3 regions of the Pseudescherichia sp. L3 genome follow, and region 3 is predicted to be linked to each of the others. Evidence: predicted binding sites of a transcription regulator. Region 3 holds the regulator's gene; each other region holds the start of a gene.
The links. The regulator Fur, encoded in region 3, represses iron uptake genes when iron is present. The targets are predictions, from matches to a motif close to ATAATAATGAGAACNACTATCAA.
Positions count from the first base shown of each region.

Region 1: the regulator Fur is predicted to act here: its motif matches at 4,029-4,051, upstream of exbB (tol-pal system-associated acyl-CoA thioesterase).
Region 2: the regulator Fur is predicted to act here: its motif matches at 2,433-2,455, upstream of NR795_RS10775 (Nramp family divalent metal transporter).

Region 1 is NZ_JANKYC010000004.1:242,288-249,081, forward strand. It holds gene NR795_RS18635 (AraC family transcriptional regulator) at 1-535, shown strand, start outside; gene yghB (DedA family general envelope maintenance protein YghB) at 592-1,251, opposite strand; gene NR795_RS18645 (transposase) at 1,468-2,634, shown strand; gene metC (cystathionine beta-lyase) at 2,647-3,834, opposite strand; gene exbB (tol-pal system-associated acyl-CoA thioesterase) at 4,112-4,846, shown strand; gene exbD (TonB system transport protein ExbD) at 4,853-5,278, shown strand; gene NR795_RS18665 (SDR family oxidoreductase) at 5,340-6,236, opposite strand; gene NR795_RS18670 (cytoplasmic protein) at 6,350-6,794, opposite strand, start outside; gene NR795_RS18675 (hypothetical protein) at 6,792-6,794, opposite strand, start outside.
Region 2 is NZ_JANKYC010000001.1:2,219,314-2,226,107, forward strand. It holds gene mgrA (L-glyceraldehyde 3-phosphate reductase) at 1-632, shown strand, start outside; gene NR795_RS10770 (DUF2502 domain-containing protein) at 753-1,094, shown strand; gene NR795_RS10775 (Nramp family divalent metal transporter) at 1,157-2,395, opposite strand; gene NR795_RS10780 (NupC/NupG family nucleoside CNT transporter) at 2,738-3,925, shown strand; gene NR795_RS10785 (sensor domain-containing phosphodiesterase) at 3,977-6,160, opposite strand; tRNA gene NR795_RS10790 (tRNA-Ala) at 6,382-6,457, opposite strand; tRNA gene NR795_RS10795 (tRNA-Ala) at 6,498-6,573, opposite strand; gene NR795_RS10800 (YfeC-like transcriptional regulator) at 6,793-6,794, shown strand, end outside.
Region 3 is NZ_JANKYC010000001.1:392,263-399,056, forward strand. It holds gene NR795_RS01925 (SDR family oxidoreductase) at 1-497, shown strand, start outside; gene NR795_RS01930 (SDR family oxidoreductase) at 517-1,299, shown strand; gene fur (ferric iron uptake transcriptional regulator) at 1,365-1,823, opposite strand; gene fldA (flavodoxin FldA) at 2,115-2,645, opposite strand; gene ybfE (LexA regulated protein) at 2,795-3,088, opposite strand; gene ybfF (esterase) at 3,219-3,992, opposite strand; gene seqA (replication initiation negative regulator SeqA) at 4,163-4,708, shown strand; gene pgm (phosphoglucomutase (alpha-D-glucose-1,6-bisphosphate-dependent)) at 4,733-6,373, shown strand; gene speF (ornithine decarboxylase SpeF) at 6,431-6,794, opposite strand, start outside.

The DNA of each region.
Region 1 (6,794 bases), on a different contig from region 3:
GCATTTTCAGCCGGCTATGGCGGCAAGCGGCATCAATTCGGCTACGCTATCCGGGGAGATCCTTTGCGCCATCGAGCGGCTGCTGGACGTCATGGCCCGGCCGCTGGATGCGCGGATTTTGGGTAAGCAGATCGTGCGTGAAATCCTCTACCACGTGCTGACCGGGCCGTGCGGCGGGGCGCTGCTGGCGCTGGTGAGCCGCCAGACCCACTTTAGCCTCATCAGCCGGGTGCTGAAACGTATCGAAAGCCAGTATACCGAGAGCCTGAGCGTGGACCAGCTGGCCGCAGAAGCGAACATGAGCGTGTCGGCGTTTCATCATAACTTTAAATCGGTGACCAGCACCTCGCCGCTGCAATATCTGAAGACCTACCGCCTGCATCGGGCGCGAATGCTAATGATCCACGACGGTATGAAGGCCAGTGCGGCGGCGATACGCGTTGGCTATGAAAGCCCTTCGCAGTTCAGTCGCGAGTTCAAGCGCTACTTTGGCGTGACGCCGGGAGAGGATGCAGCAAGGATTAGAGGGGGATGAGGACGATCCAGGCCGGATAAGCACAGCGCCATCCGGCTTTTACCCTAATGAAGAGATCACGCGTTGCAGTATTTCTTCTTAATCACTACCACCAGCGTGCCCAGCAGCCCGGCGACCAGCAGGAATACCGGCAGGATCATCAGGAAGGTCATGACCTGGTCTTCATGACGCTTCACAAAGGGGATCATGCTCAGGGCATAGCCGAGGCCAGTAACCACACCTACCCACAGCAGGGCGCTCAGCCAGTTAAACAGCTGAAAACGACGGTTTGACAGCCCGGAGATACCGGCCATGGTCGGCAGCAGGGTGCGCACGAAGGCGAGGAAGCGCCCGGCCAGCAATGCCAGCAGGCCATGCCTGTCAAACATGCAGGTGGCACGTTGGTGATACTTGGCCGGCAGCTGCGCCAGCCAGCCCTTGACTACCCGCGTATTACCGAGCCAGCGGCCCTGGATATAGCTCAGCCAGCAGCCAAGGCTGGCGGCAGTGGTCAGGATCACCAGCGCCGGGACAAAGTCCATCACGCCGCGGGCGATCAGCGCCCCGGTCAGCAGCAGCAGGCTGTCGCCGGGCAGGAATGAGGCAGGAAGCAGTCCATTTTCCAAAAACAGCGTCGCAAACATAACCAGGTAAACAACGCCAACAACATGTGGATTAGCTAACGCTGCGAAATCGTGTTGCCAGAGCGCAGCGATAATTTCTTGAATAACAGCCATGGACATTCCTGTGGAACCGCGTAATTAAGGCTTATTGTACTCCTGAAATGCCCGCAGCACCTTGATCGTTAGCGCAAGAAATGCAGACAATTCCACTGGTTTTATCTAAATTTGTACCAGCCTCATACACTTTACACGATACGTGCGGTATCTGCGTAATATTCGTTGACCTTCGTCAGTATGGCTTACGGGTTTTCAGCGTATTCTGTAAACCCTATGAAACGCGCATACAAATACCGGTTCTACCCGACAGCCGAGCAGGCTGAGCTACTGGCTCAGACGTTCGGATGTGTGCGTTTTGTCTATAACAGCATCCTTCGCTGGCGCACTGACGCGTACTACGAACGGCAGGAGAAAATTGGCTATCCTCAGGCCGATAAGCGACTGACAGCCCTGAAAGCCATGCCGGAATATGCTTTCCTGCGCGATGTTTCAGCCGTGCCGCTCCAGCAAGCCATACGTCACCAGCAGGACGCGTTTAAAAACTTCTTTGCAGGCCGCGCCGAGTATCCGGCATTCAAGAGCAAGCGCCATAAACAGGCCGCTACTTTTATGAATACGGCATTCAGATACCGCGACGGCAGGCTATACATGGCAAAGAGTGCCACCCCGCTGGACGTGCACTGGAGTCGCCCGCTGCCGTCTGCGCCTTCCTCCATCAACATCACCCGCGATGCCGCTGGACGATATTCCGTCTCCTGCCTCTGCGAATTTGAACGAAAATCACTGCCAGTCACCGCTTCCACGGTCGGCATTGATGTGGGTTTAAAAGATGTATTTGTCACCGATAGCGGATTCAAATCCGGCAATCCCCGCCATACCGCGAGATACGCGTCACGCCTGGCGCTGCTCCAGCGCCGGTTAAGCAAAAAGGCCAGAGGCTCAAAGAACCGCGCTAAAGCCCGCTTAAAGGTGGCCCGGCTCCACGCGAAAATTGCCGATTGCCGACTGGATGCCCTGCACAAGGCCACCCGCAAACTGATTAACGAGAACCAGGTTGTTTGCGTCGAATCCCTCAGGGTGAAGAACATGATGCGTAACTCGTCGCTGTCGAAAGCAATAGCAGACGTGGGCTGGGGCGAATTTGTGCGCCAGCTCCGGTACAAAGGCGAGTGGGCCGGGCGTAGCGTGGTCGCAATCGACCCGTTTTTCCCGTCTTCAAAACGCTGTAGCTGTTGTGGTTTTACCCTGCAAAAAATGCCCCTTAATTTGCGTAAATGGCACTGCCCGGAATGCGGCGCAGACCACGATCGCGACGTTAACGCGGCCCGTAATATCAAAGCTGCCGGGCTGGCAGTGTTAGCCCACGGAGAGCCTGTAAATCCTGCCCCGCTTAAAGCGGCTCAGGTACGGCTCAGTGAAGTGGGAATCCTCGTCCTTTAGGGTGGGGAGTAGTCAAACGATACGCTCGAATCCTGCCGCTAAATCAGCCATCAGATCGTCAACGTTTTCTAAACCAATATGTACGCGGATTAGCGTCCCGGTGAAGTCAACTTCTCCCTCAGGACGGATGGCGGCAATGTGCTCCGGCTGGTTAGCGAGGATCAGTGACTCAAAGCCGCCCCAGGAGTAGGCCATGCTGAACAGGCTGAAGTTATCCAGATAGGCCGCCAGCTCGTCGTTGCTCAGGCGTTTGTTCAGCACAAACGAGAAGAGACCGCTGCTGCCGGTAAAGTCCCGCTTCCAGTACTCATGGCCCTTGCTGCCTGCTAGGGCAGGGTGGTTCACCTGCGCCACCTGCGGATGCGTCGCCAGCCACTCGGCAATCGCCAGGCTGCTCTCCTGGTGCTGACGCAGGCGCACGCCCAGAGTGCGCAAGCCGCGGCTGGTCATGTAGGCGGTGTCCGCATCCACCATCTGGCCCATCAGATAAGCATTCTCGCGCAGCTGATCCCAGCAGCGGGCATTGGACACCGCCGTGCCAACCATCGCATCCGAGTGACCAATCAGGTACTTGGTCCCGGCCTGGATGGAGATATCGATTCCAAACTCCAGCGCCTTAAACAGGATGCCCGCCGCCCAGGTATTGTCGATCATGATGATCGCCTCTGGGGCCACGCGTCTGACCGCCGCCACAATCACCGGAACGTCGTGGACTTCCATGGTGATAGAGCCGGGCGCTTCGAGAAACACCACTTTTGTATTGGGCTGGATCAAATTAGCGATATCCGCACCGATCAGCGGATCGAACCAGCCGGTGGTGACGCCGAGCTTCGCTAAAATTTTGGTACAGAAGTCCTGCGTTGGCTCATAGGCGGTGTTAGTTATCAGGACATGGTCGCCCTGCTCAACAAAGGCGAGGAGAGTATTTGCCACGGCGGCTGCGCCGCAGGGGAAGAGCGCGCAGCCTGCGCCGCCCTCGAGCTCACACATCGCTTCCTGCAGGGAGAAGTGGGTCAGCGTTCCCCGGCGACCGTAGAACAGTTCGCCTTTGGCCCGACCGCGCGTTGCCTGCTTCTTGGCTTCCACCGTGTCAAAGACCAGCGACGAGGCGCGCTGGATCACGCTGTTTACTGAACCCTGGGTGTATTTTTTACTGCGTCCGGCATTTACCAGCGCGGTATCAATGTGCTTCGCTGTCATCTTCACGCTACCCTGATTTTTATACGTCTGGATGTCCAGACTACCACGGCAGGAGGTAAATTGGCCCCTGTAAGCACAGGGAGAGCGAAATTTTTTTAATACGATGTTGAATCGAAAACTCTGAAAATTACCTTTACCGCCTTTTTTACTGCGTAAGCGCAAGGAAACTTTGTCAAAATTAGGCCAGTATGTAAATACTAATGAGAACTACTATCAATTCGATGCTGTTTTGATATTATTACGCCAAGATTTTGTGATTTGCGTCCGGAGATACAGAGTGGGTAATAATTTGATGCAGACGGATCTCTCCGTTTGGGGTATGTATCACCATGCCGATATCGTCGTGAAGCTGGTGATGATTGGTTTGATTCTGGCGTCCGTGGTTACCTGGGCCATTTTCTTCAGCAAAAGCGTGGAGATGTTCTCGCATAAGCGCCGCCTTAAGCGCGAGCAGAAGCTGTTAAGCGCAGCGCGCACGCTGGATCAAGCAAGCGAAATCGCAGCCGGTTTCCACGCCAACAGCCTGAGCACGTTGCTGCTGAATGAAGCGCAGAACGAGCTTGAGCTCTCCGCTGGCTCGGAAGATAACGAAGGCATCAAAGAGCGTACCGGCTTCCGTCTGGAGCGTCGCGTCGCCGCTGTGGGCCGCCACCTGGGGCGCGGTAACGGCTTCCTCGCTACCATTGGGGCCATCTCACCGTTTATCGGCCTGTTTGGTACCGTATGGGGCATCATGAACAGCTTTATCGGTATCGCCCAGACGCAGACCACTAACCTCGCTGTCGTGGCACCCGGCATCGCCGAGGCGCTGCTGGCAACGGCTATCGGTCTGGTGGCTGCTATTCCGGCCGTTGTGATCTACAACATTTTTGCTCGCTCTATCGGCAGCTATAAAGCCATGCTGGGCGATGTCGCCGCGCAGGTGCTGCTGCTGCAGAGCCGCGATCTCGACCTGGCTGCCAGCCCGTCGGCTGCGCCGGTTCACTCCGCACAGAAATTACGTTTAGGTTAATTCCGTATGGCAATGCGTCTTAATGAAAATCTGGACGATAACGGTGAAATGCATGAGATCAACGTGACGCCGTTTATCGACGTCATGCTGGTGCTGCTGATTATCTTCATGGTGGCGGCCCCGCTGGCCACCGTTGATGTGAAGGTAAACCTACCGGCCTCTTCCAGTCAGCCGCAACCGCGTCCGGAGAAGCCGATCTACCTGTCGGTGAAAGCGGATAACAGCATGTTTATCGGTAACGATCCGGTGACCGAAGAGACGATGGTTAACGCGCTGAATACCCTGACCGAAGGCAAGAAGGACACCACCGTCTTCTTCCGGGCGGATAAAACCGTCAATTACGAAACGATGATGAAGGTGATGGACACTCTGCATCAGGCAGGCTATCTGAAGATTGGTCTGGTGGGTGAAGAGGTCACGCGCGCCAAATAAGCGCGGTATTCAGACAAAGAGAAGGGGGCCATGGCGGCCCCCTTTTTTATTGCCTACAAAACTAGCTCAAATGCATTCCGCCGGTGACGCCGTGTACTTCGGCAGTCACGTAGCTCGACTCCTGGCTTGCCAGGTAGACGTAAACAGCGGCGACCTCAGCAGGCTGCCCGGCGCGTTTCAGCGGTGTAGACTGGCCAAACTTAGGTAGCTTCTCCTGCGGCTGGCCGCCGGAGATCTGCAGCGCAGTCCAGACAGGGCCTGGGGCAACGCTGTTCACACGAATGCCTTTCTCGGCCACCTGTTTTGCCAGCCCGCGGGTAAAGTTAAGGATTGCCGCCTTGGTAGAGGCATAGTCCAACAGGGTCGCGTTTGGCTGGTAGGCTTCCACCGAGGAGGTGGTGATAATGCTGGCACCCGGCTGCAGGAACTTCAGCGCCTCCTGCGTGATCCAGAACAGCGAGAAGACGTTGGTTTTATAGGTCTGCTCAAACTGCTCTGAGGTAAGATCGGCAATATCTTCCACGGCGGTCTGTTTACCGGCAACCAGCGCCAGGATATCTAAGCCACCTAGCACATCGCGCGCCTGGTTAACCAGCGAGCGGGTAAAGGCTTCATCGGTCAGATCGCCTGGGATCAGCACCGCTTTGCGCCCTTCCGCTTCAATCAGCGCTTTGACTTCCTGCGCATCCTCTTCCTCAGCGGGCAAATAGTTGATAACCACATCAGCGCCTTCACGCGCGTAAGCGATGGCGGCAGCGCGTCCGATGCCGGAGTCGCCCCCTGTCACCAGTGCCTTACGATCCTTAAGGCGGCCGCTACCTACATAGCTCTTCTCGCCACAGTCTGGGACGGGATCCATTTTAGCCTGCACCCCTGGCGCGGGCTGTTTCTGCTTCGGAAATCCCTCAGTGTAATACTGTGTAGTGGGATCCTGAATTTTCGTCTGGTCGTTTGCCATAAGTCGTCTCCATCTGTGATATATCCTGATTAAGGATAGATGCTTATAGGGGAAATGCAGGCGATTCGGACGATTTCCTATGGCTAGCGATCGCGGCCTAAGCTCTTGCGAGGTTATGGTTTGGAGGAGGTAGAGGGGCGCGCAGGCATGCTTTCCTGCTCTTCAGGAAGTGCAACCACATTGACGTTGCCGGTGCGATACTCGCCGTCAGCAAGTTTGCGAGTGAGCCGTAGCGTGGCGGCTTCACGCTCCAGGATGTGCTGGTAGTTTGTTTCCAGCGTTGTCATGATCTTTTCCTCCAGGTCGGGACAGAGGGCGATAATTTCATTGATTGCCGCGCCGTAGATCTCCTCTTTAACCTGTAGGGCATAGATCTCACGGCGGTTCTGCCACTTCAGCTTTATCAATGCCGCCGGGATAGAGACTGACTCTCTGGCAATACGCTGAATCGTCTCATTTTTATTTTGAATTAACGCATCCAGATTTTGCTTTAAGATAAATTCATCCGTTTTTGTCTCATCTAAAGTCAAATAGACATTGTTATTCTTAATTTCTTTA
Region 2 (6,794 bases), 1.8 Mb from region 3:
GCCTGCGCCGGATGGGGCTTGAGTATGTCGATATTTTCTATCATCACCGCCCGGATCCGCATACGCCGCTGAAGGAGACCATGCGCGCGCTGGACCATATTGTGCGCCAGGGGAAAGCGCTCTACGTTGGGCTGTCGAACTACCCGGCCGATCTGGCCCGCGAGGCTATCGCCATCCTCGACGATTTGGGCACGCCCTGCCTGATCCATCAGCCGAAATATTCACTGTTTGAGCGCTGGGTAGAGGATGAGCTCCTGGATCTGCTGGCGGAAAAAGGCGTCGGCAGCATCGCCTTCTCGCCGCTGGCGGGCGGTCAGCTCACGGACCGTTACCTCAACGGCATTCCGGAAGATTCACGGGCCGCCAGCGGGAGCCGCTTCCTCAGCCCGGATCAGCTTACCGAGGAGAAGCTGGAGAAGGTGCGTAAGCTTAATGCGTTGGCGCAGGCGCGTGGACAGAAGCTCTCCCAGATGGCGCTGGCATGGGTGCTGCGCGGGGACAGAGTGACCTCGGTGTTAATTGGCGCAAGTAAAATTGCCCAGTTGGACGACGCTGCGGGCATGCTGGCTAACCGCCACTTTACCGAGCAGGAGTGTGCCGCCATTGATGCAATTCTGAACGACGCAGGTTAATCTTTTTTTAACAAAAAGTGCTGCCATCCACGAATTAGGAGTTTAGGCGATGCTACGGGACTTTACGTCTCGTAATATTTTCTTACAGGCCATCGTGGCCCGCTCGTGGAGGAAATTTTTATGTTCAGGTCACTTATTCTGGCAGCACTGTTAATGGCTACTACAGCCCCGCTGGTCGCCCACGCCGGTGAGATCACGCTGTTGCCGTCTATAAAATTACAGATTGGCGACCGGGACGATCGGGGCCACTACTGGGATGGCCGAGACTGGCGCGACCGGGACTACTGGAATCGCCACTATCAGTGGCGCGATAACCGCTGGCGTCCGCACGATCGCGGTTACCATCGCGGCTGGGACAACCGAAAAGCGTATGAGCGTGGCTATCGCGAAGGCTGGGAAGATCGTAGCGATCGTCGTGGTCCGGGACGCGGTCATGGCCATGGTCACGGCCACCACCATTGATAAAAGCGTAATCCTTGCCCAAGCCGGGTCAGGCGCAGCCGCCACCCGGCGTTACCCTCACACTACAGCCCCAGCGCCATACCTATCAGCAGCCACAGGTTAAGCCCTACCACCAGAGCCACAATCACCCAGCCGAGACGTTTTACCAGTTTGGTATTGACCAGCTCCCCCATCAGCTTGCCGTCGCTGGTAAAGATCAGCAGAGGTACCAGCGCCAGCGCGATACCAAAGCTCAGCAGAACCTGACTCATCACCAGAATACGCGTCGGATCCAGCCCCATCAGAATCACGATAAACGAAGGCAGCATGGTGATAGACCGACGTAGCCACAGCGGAATACTGAAGCGAACAAACCCCTGCATCACCACCTGACCGGCCAGGGTGCCCACTACCGTGGAAGAGAGCCCTGCCGCCACCAGGCTCAGGCCAAAGATGGTGGCTGCCGCATGGCTTAGCAGCGGTTCGAGAGTAAGATAGGCCTGATCCAGGTCGGCAACCCCGGTATGGCCGCTAAAGTGAAACGCGGCGGCGGCGGTGGCCATCATCGCCAGGTTAACGAAGCCCGCGATGGTCATTGCAATCGCTACGTCCCACTTCGTTGCCGAGTAGCGCTCTTTGCGCGATCCGTCATGCAGGTTCTGGGTCAGAGAGGAGTGCAGATAGATGACGTGGGGCATAATGGTTGCCCCCAGCACGCCCGCCGCCAAAAACACCGCTTCGGTAGTCGGCAGGCTCGGGATCAGCATCCCTTTACCCAGATCCACCAGCTTAGGCTGGGAGAAGATCAGCTCTACCACGTAGGCCACAGCGACAAAGAGCAGCAAACCGCCGATCACCTTCTCCAGCGGTTTATCGCCGCGCCGCTGCAGCATCAGAATCAAGAAGGTGGCAATGCCGGTGAGCACCGCCCCCTGCAGCAGCGAGACGCCGAGAATGAGCTTAAAGCCAATCGCCGCCCCGATAAACTCCGCCAGGTCGGTGGCCATGGCGATGATTTCTGCCTGCACCCAATAGAACCACACCACAGGACGCGGATAGCGATCGCGAATATGCTCGGCAAGGTTTTTGCTCGTGGCAATCCCCAGTTTGGCGGAGAGCACCTGGATCAGCATCGCCATCAGGTTAGCCCAGACCACCACCCACAGCAGCTTGTAGCCGAAGCTGGCCCCGGCCTGAATATTGGTAGCAAAATTGCCGGGATCGATATAGCCAATAGCCGCCACAAAGGCGGGTCCCATTAATGCGAACCGAAGCTTCCGCGCTGTACGTCCGCTGCTACTCTCAACGCTGCTATCGTTCATTTTTGCCTCTAATATAGCCTTTGCTATGTTTCATGCTAGCAAAATGCGAATGATTATCAAGTTGGTTTGGGTGGATTTCTTTGATAGATAAAACCGATTAACGGAGTGAAGATCAGGAAAAGAGCGAAATTGCGTGGGGAGGTTGTCCCATTTGTTACAGTTTAGCAGCGTAAAAGGGTTTTACACTTCTTTTATTAACATAACAAAATTGTATCTTTGATCACTATTTTTGAGTCTCGTCACAGGACATTACGATAGTGTGTATTTGATCTCGTTTTATTTACTCTTGTTTCATAGAATGTGCACGAAAACTAAACCTGCCTCATGTTTGGAGCAAAAAGTATGTCCCGCGTTCTTCACTTTGTTTTGGCGCTTGCCGTTGTGGCGCTGCTTGCCTTACTGGTCAGCAGCGATCGCAAGAAAATTCGTATTCGTTTCGTTGTTCAGCTTTTGGTCATTGAAGTGTTACTCGCCTGGTTCTTCCTGAACTCCGACATTGGTCAGGGCTTCGTGCGTGGCTTCTCCGAGATGTTTGAAAAGCTGCTCGGCTTTGCCAACGAAGGGACAAACTTTGTCTTTGGCAAAATGAACGATGAAGGTCTGGCGTTCTTCTTCCTGAAGGTACTCTGCCCTATCGTCTTTATCTCGGCGCTGATCGGTATCCTGCAGCACATTCGCGTTCTGCCGATTGTCATTCGCGCTATCGGTACCGTGCTGTCAAAAGTTAACGGCATGGGCAAACTGGAGTCCTTTAACGCGGTAAGCTCGCTGATTCTGGGGCAGTCAGAAAACTTTATCGCCTATAAAGATATCCTCGGCAAAATGTCGCGCAACCGCATGTACACTATGGCAGCCACGGCGATGTCTACCGTCTCCATGTCGATCGTTGGCGCGTACATGACCATGCTGGATCCAAAGTACGTCGTTGCGGCGCTGGTTCTCAACATGTTCAGCACCTTTATCGTTCTGTCGCTGATCAACCCTTACCGCGTGGATGAGAGCGAAGAGAACCTGCAGATGGCGAATCTGCATGAAGGCCAGAGCTTCTTTGAGATGCTGGGTGAGTATATCCTGGCAGGCTTCAAAGTGGCGATTATCGTTGCCGCTATGCTGATCGGCTTTATCGCCCTGATCTCCGGCCTGAACGCCCTGTTCGCCGCCGTACTGGGTATCTCCTTCCAGGGCATTCTGGGCTACATCTTCTACCCGGTTGCATGGGTAATGGGCGTACCGGCCGGCGAAGCGCTGCAGGTAGGCAGTATTATGGCAACCAAACTGGTCTCTAACGAATTCGTTGCCATGATGGACCTGCAGAAGATCGCCAGCACCCTGTCGCCACGTGCGGAAGGGATCCTCTCCGTGTTCCTCGTCTCCTTTGCTAACTTCTCCTCTATCGGCATCATTGCCGGCGCCATTAAAGGCCTGAACGAAGAGCAAGGCAACGTGGTATCACGCTTTGGTCTGAAGCTGGTCTACGGCTCTACGCTGGTCAGCGTACTGTCTGCGTCTATCGCTGCGCTCGTGCTGTAAGTTTACGTTGTACCTATAAAAAACCGGGGCCCTGCCCCGGTTTTTTTATCTCTAGTCTGCCAGCTTCTCGGGTTTACCGAGCAGATACCCCTGTAGGTAGTCCACCCCCAGCGAGAGCAGCAGGTCACGCTGCTCCTCGGTCTCCACATACTCCGCCACCACGGTCAGGGATTTGGCCTTCGCCATAAAGCAGATCGATTTCACAATCATCGCGTCCAGCGAGTCGGTGAGGATATCTTTCACGAAGCTGCCGTCAATCTTTACGATGTCAGCATGCAGACGCTTCAGACGCTCGAAGTTAGCGTAGCCGGTACCAAAATCATCGATCGCAATCTTAAAGCCGTAGTTTTGCAGACGCTGAATGTTATGCATGCTGGTTTCAGAATTAGAGAAAGCCTGCTCTTCAGTTATCTCAATGATCACGCACTGAGGGGCAACGTCATAGCTTTTAAACAGGGTCATAATCTGCGTGGCCGACTCTTCCTGCATCAGGGTCAGCGGCATCAGGTTGACGGAGAAACGCGCCTGAGTACCGGGAACCGGGTGCGCACGTAGCCAGCGCAGCAGGGTCTCCAGTACCTGCATATCGAAGCGAATGCTCAGGTTAAACTGGGCAATCACCGGCAGAAAGCGGTCAGGCGTCAGAACTTCACCTTCAACTGCAAGACGGGTCAGCACCTCATGGTATCCCACGCCATCGGCATTCTGGATTGGCTGGGCATAGAGCAACAGTCCATCCTGCTCCAGGGCGCGCTTTACGCGGTTAAGCAGCAGCACACGCTCGGTAGTGTGGCCGCATACGGTCTCAAGGCTCTGGGTTAGCGCTAGCACATGCGAGCTTGCACAGGCCTGCTCGGAAAGCCAGCTCAGCTGCCCCAGCATTTGGTGAAACATCTCCCCTGCGCCTTCAATAATGCCCCACGAGGCCCCAAACTCGATATCCATTGCGGTGTGGTGCCAGAAAATTTTCCGCCCGCTGAGGTAGTCCACCATGTGCTGAAGCCGCGCCGTGGGATCGGCACCGTTGAGCAGCAGCAGGAGTTCGCTTCCCGGCAGCTGATAGACCTTCTCGTTGCGCATCAGCAGCGGCTGTAGCTCACGGGTGATGCTGCGCTTACACTGCACGCGCATCATCATGCCGTAGTGGCGACTGAGAAACTCCAGGTTGCTGATGTGCAGGCAACAGACGACCCGATGCGTATGCTTCTCTAACTGCTGTTCAAGGGCGCGTAAATTCGGCAGACCGGTAAGGGGATCGGTTAGCGCCTGCGCCTTCCATGCCCGCTTAAGCCACTCGCTGCGCCGGTAAATAGAGGCCATGTAGAGAATGCAGATGGTAAAGGAGATCAGCACCGACAGCACGAAGGCCATAGAATATTCAGTGTAAACACCCTGCAAGAAGTTTTGATTGTTAGCAAGGAGCATCAGGGCGGTAATTGCCCAGCTCATACCGATTAACGGCGGGCTTAACTTACCGATCCCTAAGGTAAATAAGATAAAGATGATCGGTACCAGGTACCCGGCTATATAGTCAGACTGATACGGTGAACAGACGACAATAAGAAATAGCGTTAATGTGAGCAGCCAGCCTAAAGTAAAATTTCTTCTTCGTGGTGACAAAAAAGGTCTGATGCTTTTTCGCCACAGCGTCCGGCCATAGCGGGGATTCACCATCATGCGCAACGGATAATAAAACATCATGGTAAAAATCAGCGCCGCGCACATCAAACTCTGTATATCAATGATGCTGTAAATAACCGAGCCGGTATCAAAGAACCGGGCCATCGGCGTTGGAAATGTCACCCTGGCACCCGCAACGTACATGGTTGCCTTAATAGCGGCAGGCGCTACGAAGGCCAGCCAGACGGTGCGCACCCCCATATCCCGGTTTGGCAAGCCGTGTCGCCAGCGCGTGCCCAACTGCCAGCGCACAATGGTGCATGACAGCAGGAGGGGAAAGAAGAAGCAGAAAAGGAAAACACCGGTTTGCAACAATGTTAAATCCAGCAGCTGCTCATAAACCAGGGCAAATCCCACCACCAGCGGAAAGATGGCCCGGCGACCAAAAAGCAGGATCATTGCCAGCGAGACGCTGAACGGTAGCCATGCCAGAAAGATTTCACTCGCATCTACCTGGGCGCGCGGAGAAATAAGACGTGAAAAAGGGACAATTGCTATACACATTATTAACGCAATTAAAAACACTTTCACATGACTGTATATTTTCATTTTCATTTGAGTTAATAAATGTGCTCTGGGCATGCATTTTCGCTGGGCAGAAATAATAGGTTTATTCACAAGGTGAATCAAGTTAGCAAGCTGATAGTGAATTGGTGCTTAACAATAGTTAAGGAATGGGAGAATTTCCTGGAAACGCTATAAAAATTTTACTGAATGTTCGTGAAAGAGGAGTGACAGATATAAAAAAACCCTCGCAAATGCGAGGGTCTGAATTTTGGTGGAGCTAAGCGGGATCGAACCGCTGACCTCTTGCATGCCATGCAAGCGCTCTCCCAGCTGAGCTATAGCCCCACAGTCTTCTTTACGCACCAAATCTGTTGGGTTCAGAATTTGGTGGAGCTAAGCGGGATCGAACCGCTGACCTCTTGCATGCCATGCAAGCGCTCTCCCAGCTGAGCTATAGCCCCGTTGCGTAAAGCTGTCGTGTTGACGGGCGGCATAATATGAATTCCTTTGTCAGGTGTCAACGGCAAAATCTCACTCTGTCTCTCAACCGCTGAAAAAGCAAACAAATGAACGACATTGCGCGCCTGCTCGCAGCCAGGAGTTAAACCTGTCACATTTTCGCGTAAAATGGTGCTATAAAATGAACCCCTAATTACCCCTACTGCTCGTCAGGAAATCGTAT
Region 3 (6,794 bases):
ATAAAATGACGCGTCAGGAGTTCGATAACGTACTCAGCGTGAACACCACCGGCGTATGGCTATGCTGCCGCGAGGCGGCAAAGTATATGGTCAAGCAGCAGAGTGGGCGTCTGATCAACACCTCTTCCGGCCAGGGCCGGGTTGGCTTTATCTACACCCCGCACTACGCGGCCAGCAAAATGGGCGTAATTGGCATTACCCAAAGCCTCGCGCTAGAGCTGGCCCAGCACAACATTACGGTGAACGCGTTCTGCCCTGGGATCATCGAGACCAACATGTGGGACTACAACGACCGCGTGTGGGGCGAGATCCTGAGCACGCCAGAGAAGCAGTATAAAAAAGGCGAGCTTATGGAGGAATGGGTGCAGGGGATCCCCCTCAAGCGGGCGGGCAAACCTGCCGACGTTGCCGGGCTGGTGGCATTTCTGGCGTCCGAGGATGCGGCCTACATTACGGGGCAAACCATCAACGTTGATGGCGGCTTGATCATGTCGTAACACATTTTGGAGTGAAACCATGGATAAACACTTTTCCCAAAGACTGTTTGATTTAAGCGATCGCGTCGCGTTTGTCACCGGGGCAGGCAGCGGTATTGGTCAAATGATTGCTTACGGCTTTGCCAGCGCGGGGGCGAAGGTGGCCTGCTTCGATCTACGCGAGGATGGCGGCCTGCTGGAAACCGTAAACACGATTCAGGAGATGGGCGGCAGCGCCTTTGCCTATACCGGCGACGTACGCGACATTGCGCACCTGCGCGCTGCTATCGCGGAGGTGAAGACGCGGTTTGGTCGTCTTGATGTAGCGCTCAACGCCGCCGGGATTGCCAACGCTAATCCGGCGCTGGAGATGGAGCCAGACCAGTGGCAGCGGGTTATCGATATCAACCTGACCGGCGTCTGGAACAGCTGTAAAGCCGAGGCCGAGCTGATGCTGGAGAGCGGCGGCGGCTCGATCATCAATATCGCCTCTATGTCCGGCGTGATTGTTAACCGGGGGCTGGAGCAGGCCCATTATAACTGCTCGAAGGCAGGGGTGATCCACTTAAGCAAAAGCCTGGCGATGGAGTGGGCGGAGAAAAATATCCGCGTTAACACAATTAGCCCAGGCTACACCGCGACCCCGATGAATACCCGTCCAGAGATGGTGCACCAGACAAAATCGTTTGAGAGCCAGACGCCTATGCAGCGTATGGCAAAAGTTGAGGAGATGGCTGGCCCGGCGATTTTCCTTGCTGCGGATGCCTCGTCGTTCTGCACCGGTGTGGATCTGCTGGTCGATGGCGGGTTTGTTTGCTGGTAACAAACGGCAGGCCATAGATAAAAAAAGGGTCACCCTGAGGTGACCCTTTTTCGTTACCGTATCAATTACAGCTTACGCGGCGTGGTCTCATGCGCGTGTTCATTTTCACGGCAGTCGCCTTCGGCGCAGTGACCGTAAAGATAGAGGCTGTGGTTCGTCAGGCGGATGCCGTGCTTCGTAGCGATTTCACGCTGGCGAGCTTCGATAGAATCATCGCTAAACTCGATCACCTTGCCGCAGTCGAGGCAGATCAGATGATCGTGGTGATGCTGCTGGGTCAGTTCGAAAACGGACTTGCCGCCCTCAAAGTTATGACGGGTGACAATCCCGGCATCATCAAACTGGTTAAGCACACGATACACGGTAGCCAGACCAATTTCCTCGCCCATGTCGATCAGTCGCTTGTATAAGTCTTCCGCACTGACATGATGGTTATCCGGTCCCTGAAGCACTTCCAGAATTTTTAAACGAGGAAGCGTGACTTTCAAGCCGGCCTTCTTTAATGCGGTGTTATTGTCAGTCATGCGGAGTCTGTCCTGTTGCTAATCGATTCACTTCCGAGGCGGAAGTTAATGAGAATGACCTTGAGTAAATGCGTCTCATTATAGAATTGCCACTTCTTAATGAAAACTACAAGTCCTCAAGTAAAGTATGCGTATAAAAACGTGGCCTCGCCAACAAACTATCGTTGTGCAACCCGTTTGACCAGGGGATATTGTACAGGTATGTACGCGAAAGTTAAAAATTTGTAGCAATTATTTCTATTGCTTTTATCTATCAATAGCAGCGCAGCACATAGGCTGCGCCGTCTATCATCAGGCGTTAACGATCTCGTCCAGGTGCAGCTCTTCAGAGATCTGCTTCACCCACTTCTCAACGCGCTCGGCGGTCAGTTCCGGCTGGCGGTCTTCATCAATGGCGAGACCCACGAAGTGATCGTCATCGGCCAGGCCTTTAGACGCTTCGAAGTGGTAACCGGCGGTTGGCCAGTGGCCGACGATAGTCGCCCCGTTGGGTTCAATGATATCACGAATGGTGCCGAGGGCATCACAGAAGTACTCTGCGTAATCTTCCTGGTCGCCACAGCCGAACAGCGCCACCAGCTTACCGTTGAAGTCTACCTCTTCCAGCGTTGGGAAGAAGTCATCCCAGTCGCACTGCGCTTCACCATAGTACCAGGTTGGGATGCCCAGCAGCAGGATATCATAGCCTTCCAGATCTTCTTTGCTGCTCTTGGCAATGTCATGCACGTCAGCAACGTCTGGACCAAGCTGCTTTTGGATCATCTTTGCGATATTTTCGGTGTTACCGGTGTCGCTACCGAAAAAAATACCTGTAATTGCCATGAGTAAAATAACCTCTTGAAACTTAATGATATGGTGGTGGAGCACGGCCCACGGATAAGGGCAATAATAGCAGAACAGCGGCGTACGCGAAATTCGTAATCGCCCAGACTGCACTCTGTGCTACATGAAAGTGTGATTTGATGTGTTTTTCAGACGTCGCCCTGGCAGTGCAGGGCCTTGAGCTGGGTAAGCAGCAGCTCTTCGATCAGTTCGCTACGGCTCATCTGCCGGGCATCGGCCAGCGCGTTGAGCGCCTCAACGGCGTCGGCGTTCATCTTCAGCTCGACGCGCTTAAGCCCACGAACTTTATCGCGTTTAAGCTGGTTGCGCTTATTGATGCGTAGCTGTTCGTCACGCGAAAGCGGATTCGTTTTCGGTCGTCCCGGGCGACGCTCGTTCGCGAACAGATCTAGTGTCGTACGGTCCGTTTGTTCTTTTGCCATGATTTAGGGTGACGTCGAGGGAAAACAGGCTGCCAGGGTATCCCTGCGCGATTAGCGCGCCATCATACATCAGCAGAGCAGGGACGCCAACGACCGTAAGCCTTGCCGCGTCCGGTCGCCGGGTTTTTAATCAGCCTGCATCGTGCGCCAGATAGCGGCGGATCGCCCGCAGCACTGCCTCGGGCTTTTCAGCGTGTACCCAGTGGCCAGCACCGGCAATCACGTGCGCCCGTGCCTGCGGGAACTGAGCAAGCAGCGCATCGCGATGCACCTCGGTGACGTAGGGCGACTGGCCGCCGCGCACAAACAGCGCCGGGCGATCCCAGGCGGGCACGGTCTGCCAGCCAATAATCTCTTCGTAGCGATCCCACAGCGCCGGCACGTTGAAGCGCCATTCGCCGTCGATAAACGATTTCAGAAGAAACTGAATAACGCCCTCTTCGTGCAGCGTCTGGCGCATCAGGGCGGCGGCCTGCTGGCGGCTGGTGGCCCCGGCAGCCGTCACCGCGTTGATAGCGGCAAAAATGTCGTCGTGGCGGCGTACCTGATAGGCAACGGGGGCAATATCAATGGCGACCAGCTGGTCAATGCGTTCAGGGGCGAGCGCGGTAAGCGCCATGACCGCCTTGCCGCCCATAGAGTGGCCGATAAACGTCGCCTTCTCCAGGCCCTGTGCGTCGAGCGTATCCAGCAGATCCTGCGCCATGGCCGGGTAGTTCATCTCCGGCGAGCGGGGAGAGAGACCATGGTTGCGCATATCAACCTGAATGATATCGTGATCGTTTACCAGATCGCGCGCCAGCACGCCGAGGTTGTCCAGGCTGCCAAACAGACCGTGGACCAGGACGATGGGAGAATTGTTGTGCGGATGTTGTGCAGATTGCGCTCGGGTATTCAATTTCATGGCAAAGTTCTTTTTTTCGCTCTGTCGGGTTAGGGTATTATGTTGACCATTCTACCGCCTGGCTGCAAGGGGTCGACGCGAACCGACTTTTGCCTGACGTTAACCGTTGTTGAGATTTCGCCTATAATCCCAACAGCTTGTATTCAGATAAGATACTCCACTGGATTAAAATGAAAACGATCGAAGTTGATGATGAGCTTTACAGCTATATTGCTAGCCACACCAAACACATCGGCGAGAGCGCATCCGAGATTTTACGCCGGATGCTGAAGTTTACCGCCAACGGCAGCAGGCCAGCGGCCACCGCCCCGAAAGAGGCCGTCATTGTCAACGCCCCAGCCGAGGTGAAGCCGGCTAATCCTGTGAAAGACAAAGTCCGTGCCATGCGCGAGCTGCTGCTGTCTGATGAATATGCAGAACAGAGAAAAGCGGTTAACCGCTTCATGCTGGTGCTGTCTACACTCTATTCATTGGATGAGAAAGCGTTTGCCGAGGCGACGGAGTCCCTGCACGGCCGTACCCGTGTTTACTTTGCCGGCGATCAGCAGACGCTGCTGCAAAACGGGGCGCAGACCAAACCTAAGCACCTGGCAAATACGCCATACTGGGTGATCACGAATACGAATACGGACCGCAAACGCAGCATGGTGGAGCATATCATGCAGTCGATGCAGTTCCCGGTGGAGCTGATTGATAAGGTTTGCGGCACAATCTAACCCTTGCATAAGAAGGATCAGGCAATGGCAAATCATGAACGCGCAGGACAGCCTGCACAACAGGGCGATCTGATTAACGTCGCTCAGCTTACCGCGCAGTACTACGTGCTGAAGCCGGAAGTGGGCAATAGCGAACATGCGGTAAAATTTGGCACCTCCGGCCACCGCGGCAGTTCGGTACGCCATAGCTTCAACGAACCGCACATTTTGGCTATTGCGCAGGCGATTGCTGAAGAGCGCGCTAAAAACGGCATCACCGGGCCGTGCTATGTCGGTAAGGATACTCACGCGCTCTCCGAGCCGGCGTTTATCTCCGTGCTGGAAGTGCTGGCTGCCAACGGCGTCGATATCATCGTGCAGGAGAACAACGGCTATACGCCAACGCCTGCGGTATCGAATGCTATCCTCGAGCACAACAAGCAGGGTGGCGCGCAGGCTGACGGCATCGTCATTACCCCTTCGCACAACCCGCCGGAAGATGGCGGCATCAAATATAATCCACCTAACGGGGGGCCAGCCGACACCAATGTGACCAAGGTCGTCGAAGATCGTGCCAACGCTCTGCTGGCAGCGGGTCTCGAAGGGGTTAAGCGCATGACGCTTGACGAAGCCATGGCCTCTGGCCGCGTGACCGAGAAAGATCTGGTTCAGCCGTTTATCGAAGGGTTGGCCGAGATCGTCGACATGGCCGCAATCCAGAAAGCCGGGCTGAAGCTGGGCGTCGATCCGCTGGGCGGCTCCGGTATCGAGTACTGGAAACGCATTGCCGAATTCTACAAGCTGGATCTGACCATCGTTAACGATCAGGTCGATCAGACCTTCCGCTTTATGCACCTCGACAAAGATGGCGCGATCCGTATGGACTGCTCCTCCGAGTGTGCGATGGCTGGCCTGCTGGCGCTGCGCGACAAGTTCGATCTGGCCTTTGCTAACGATCCAGACTATGACCGTCACGGCATCGTTACCCCGGCAGGGCTGATGAACCCGAACCACTACCTGGCAGTGGCGATCAACTACCTGTTCCAGCATCGTCCGCAGTGGGGCAAAGAGGTAGCGGTAGGTAAAACGCTAGTCTCCTCCGCGATGATTGACCGCGTGGTGAACGATTTGGGCCGCAAGCTGGTAGAAGTGCCGGTTGGCTTCAAGTGGTTTGTTGACGGGCTGCACGACGGCAGCTTTGGTTTCGGCGGCGAAGAGAGCGCCGGGGCCTCCTTCCTGCGCTTTGACGGCACGCCGTGGTCCACCGATAAAGACGGTATCATCATGTGCCTGCTGGCTGCGGAAATCACCGCCGTCACCGGTAAAAACCCGCAGCAGCACTACGATGAGCTGGCCGAGCGCTTTGGCGCGCCGAGCTATAATCGTTTGCAGGCCGGGGCGACCTCTGCCCAGAAAGCGGCGCTGTCGAAGCTGTCGCCAGAGATGGTCAGCGCCAGCCAGCTGGCAGGGGATCCGATTACGGCACGTCTGACGGCAGCACCGGGTAACGGCGCCTCTATCGGCGGGCTGAAGGTGATGACCGACAACGGCTGGTTTGCCGCACGTCCGTCCGGTACGGAAGATGCCTACAAGATTTACTGCGAAAGCTTCCTCGGTGAAGAGCACCGGAAGCTGATCGAGAAAGAAGCGGTAGAGATTGTTAGCGAAGTGCTGAAAAACGCCTGATGCTGTTAAGCGCCCGGCGGCATCGCGCTGCCGGGCGTTACTCTTTGCGGATAATGTTTACTGCTTGATCACGTTACACCACACCGCCTTACGCCCCTCATGCTCCTGAATGTAGACCCCCTGTAGCTCCGGCGCGAAGCCTGGCAGCAGATTGATCCCCTCCTCAAGCGCGGTAAAGTAGCGCAAGACGGAACCTCCCCACACCTCACCCGGCACGACGCACAGTACGCCCGGCGGGTAGGGAAGCGCACCCTCGGCGGCAATCCGTCCTTCGGCCTCGCTCAGCAGCACCAGCTCGCTCTCGCCGCGAATAAAGGCGTAGTTGGCCTCTTGAGGCGACATGCGCACCGATGGTAAGCAGGCTTTACGGAACATCTCTTTCTGCAGCTGCTTAACGTTATTGCGCGCATAGAGGTCGTGC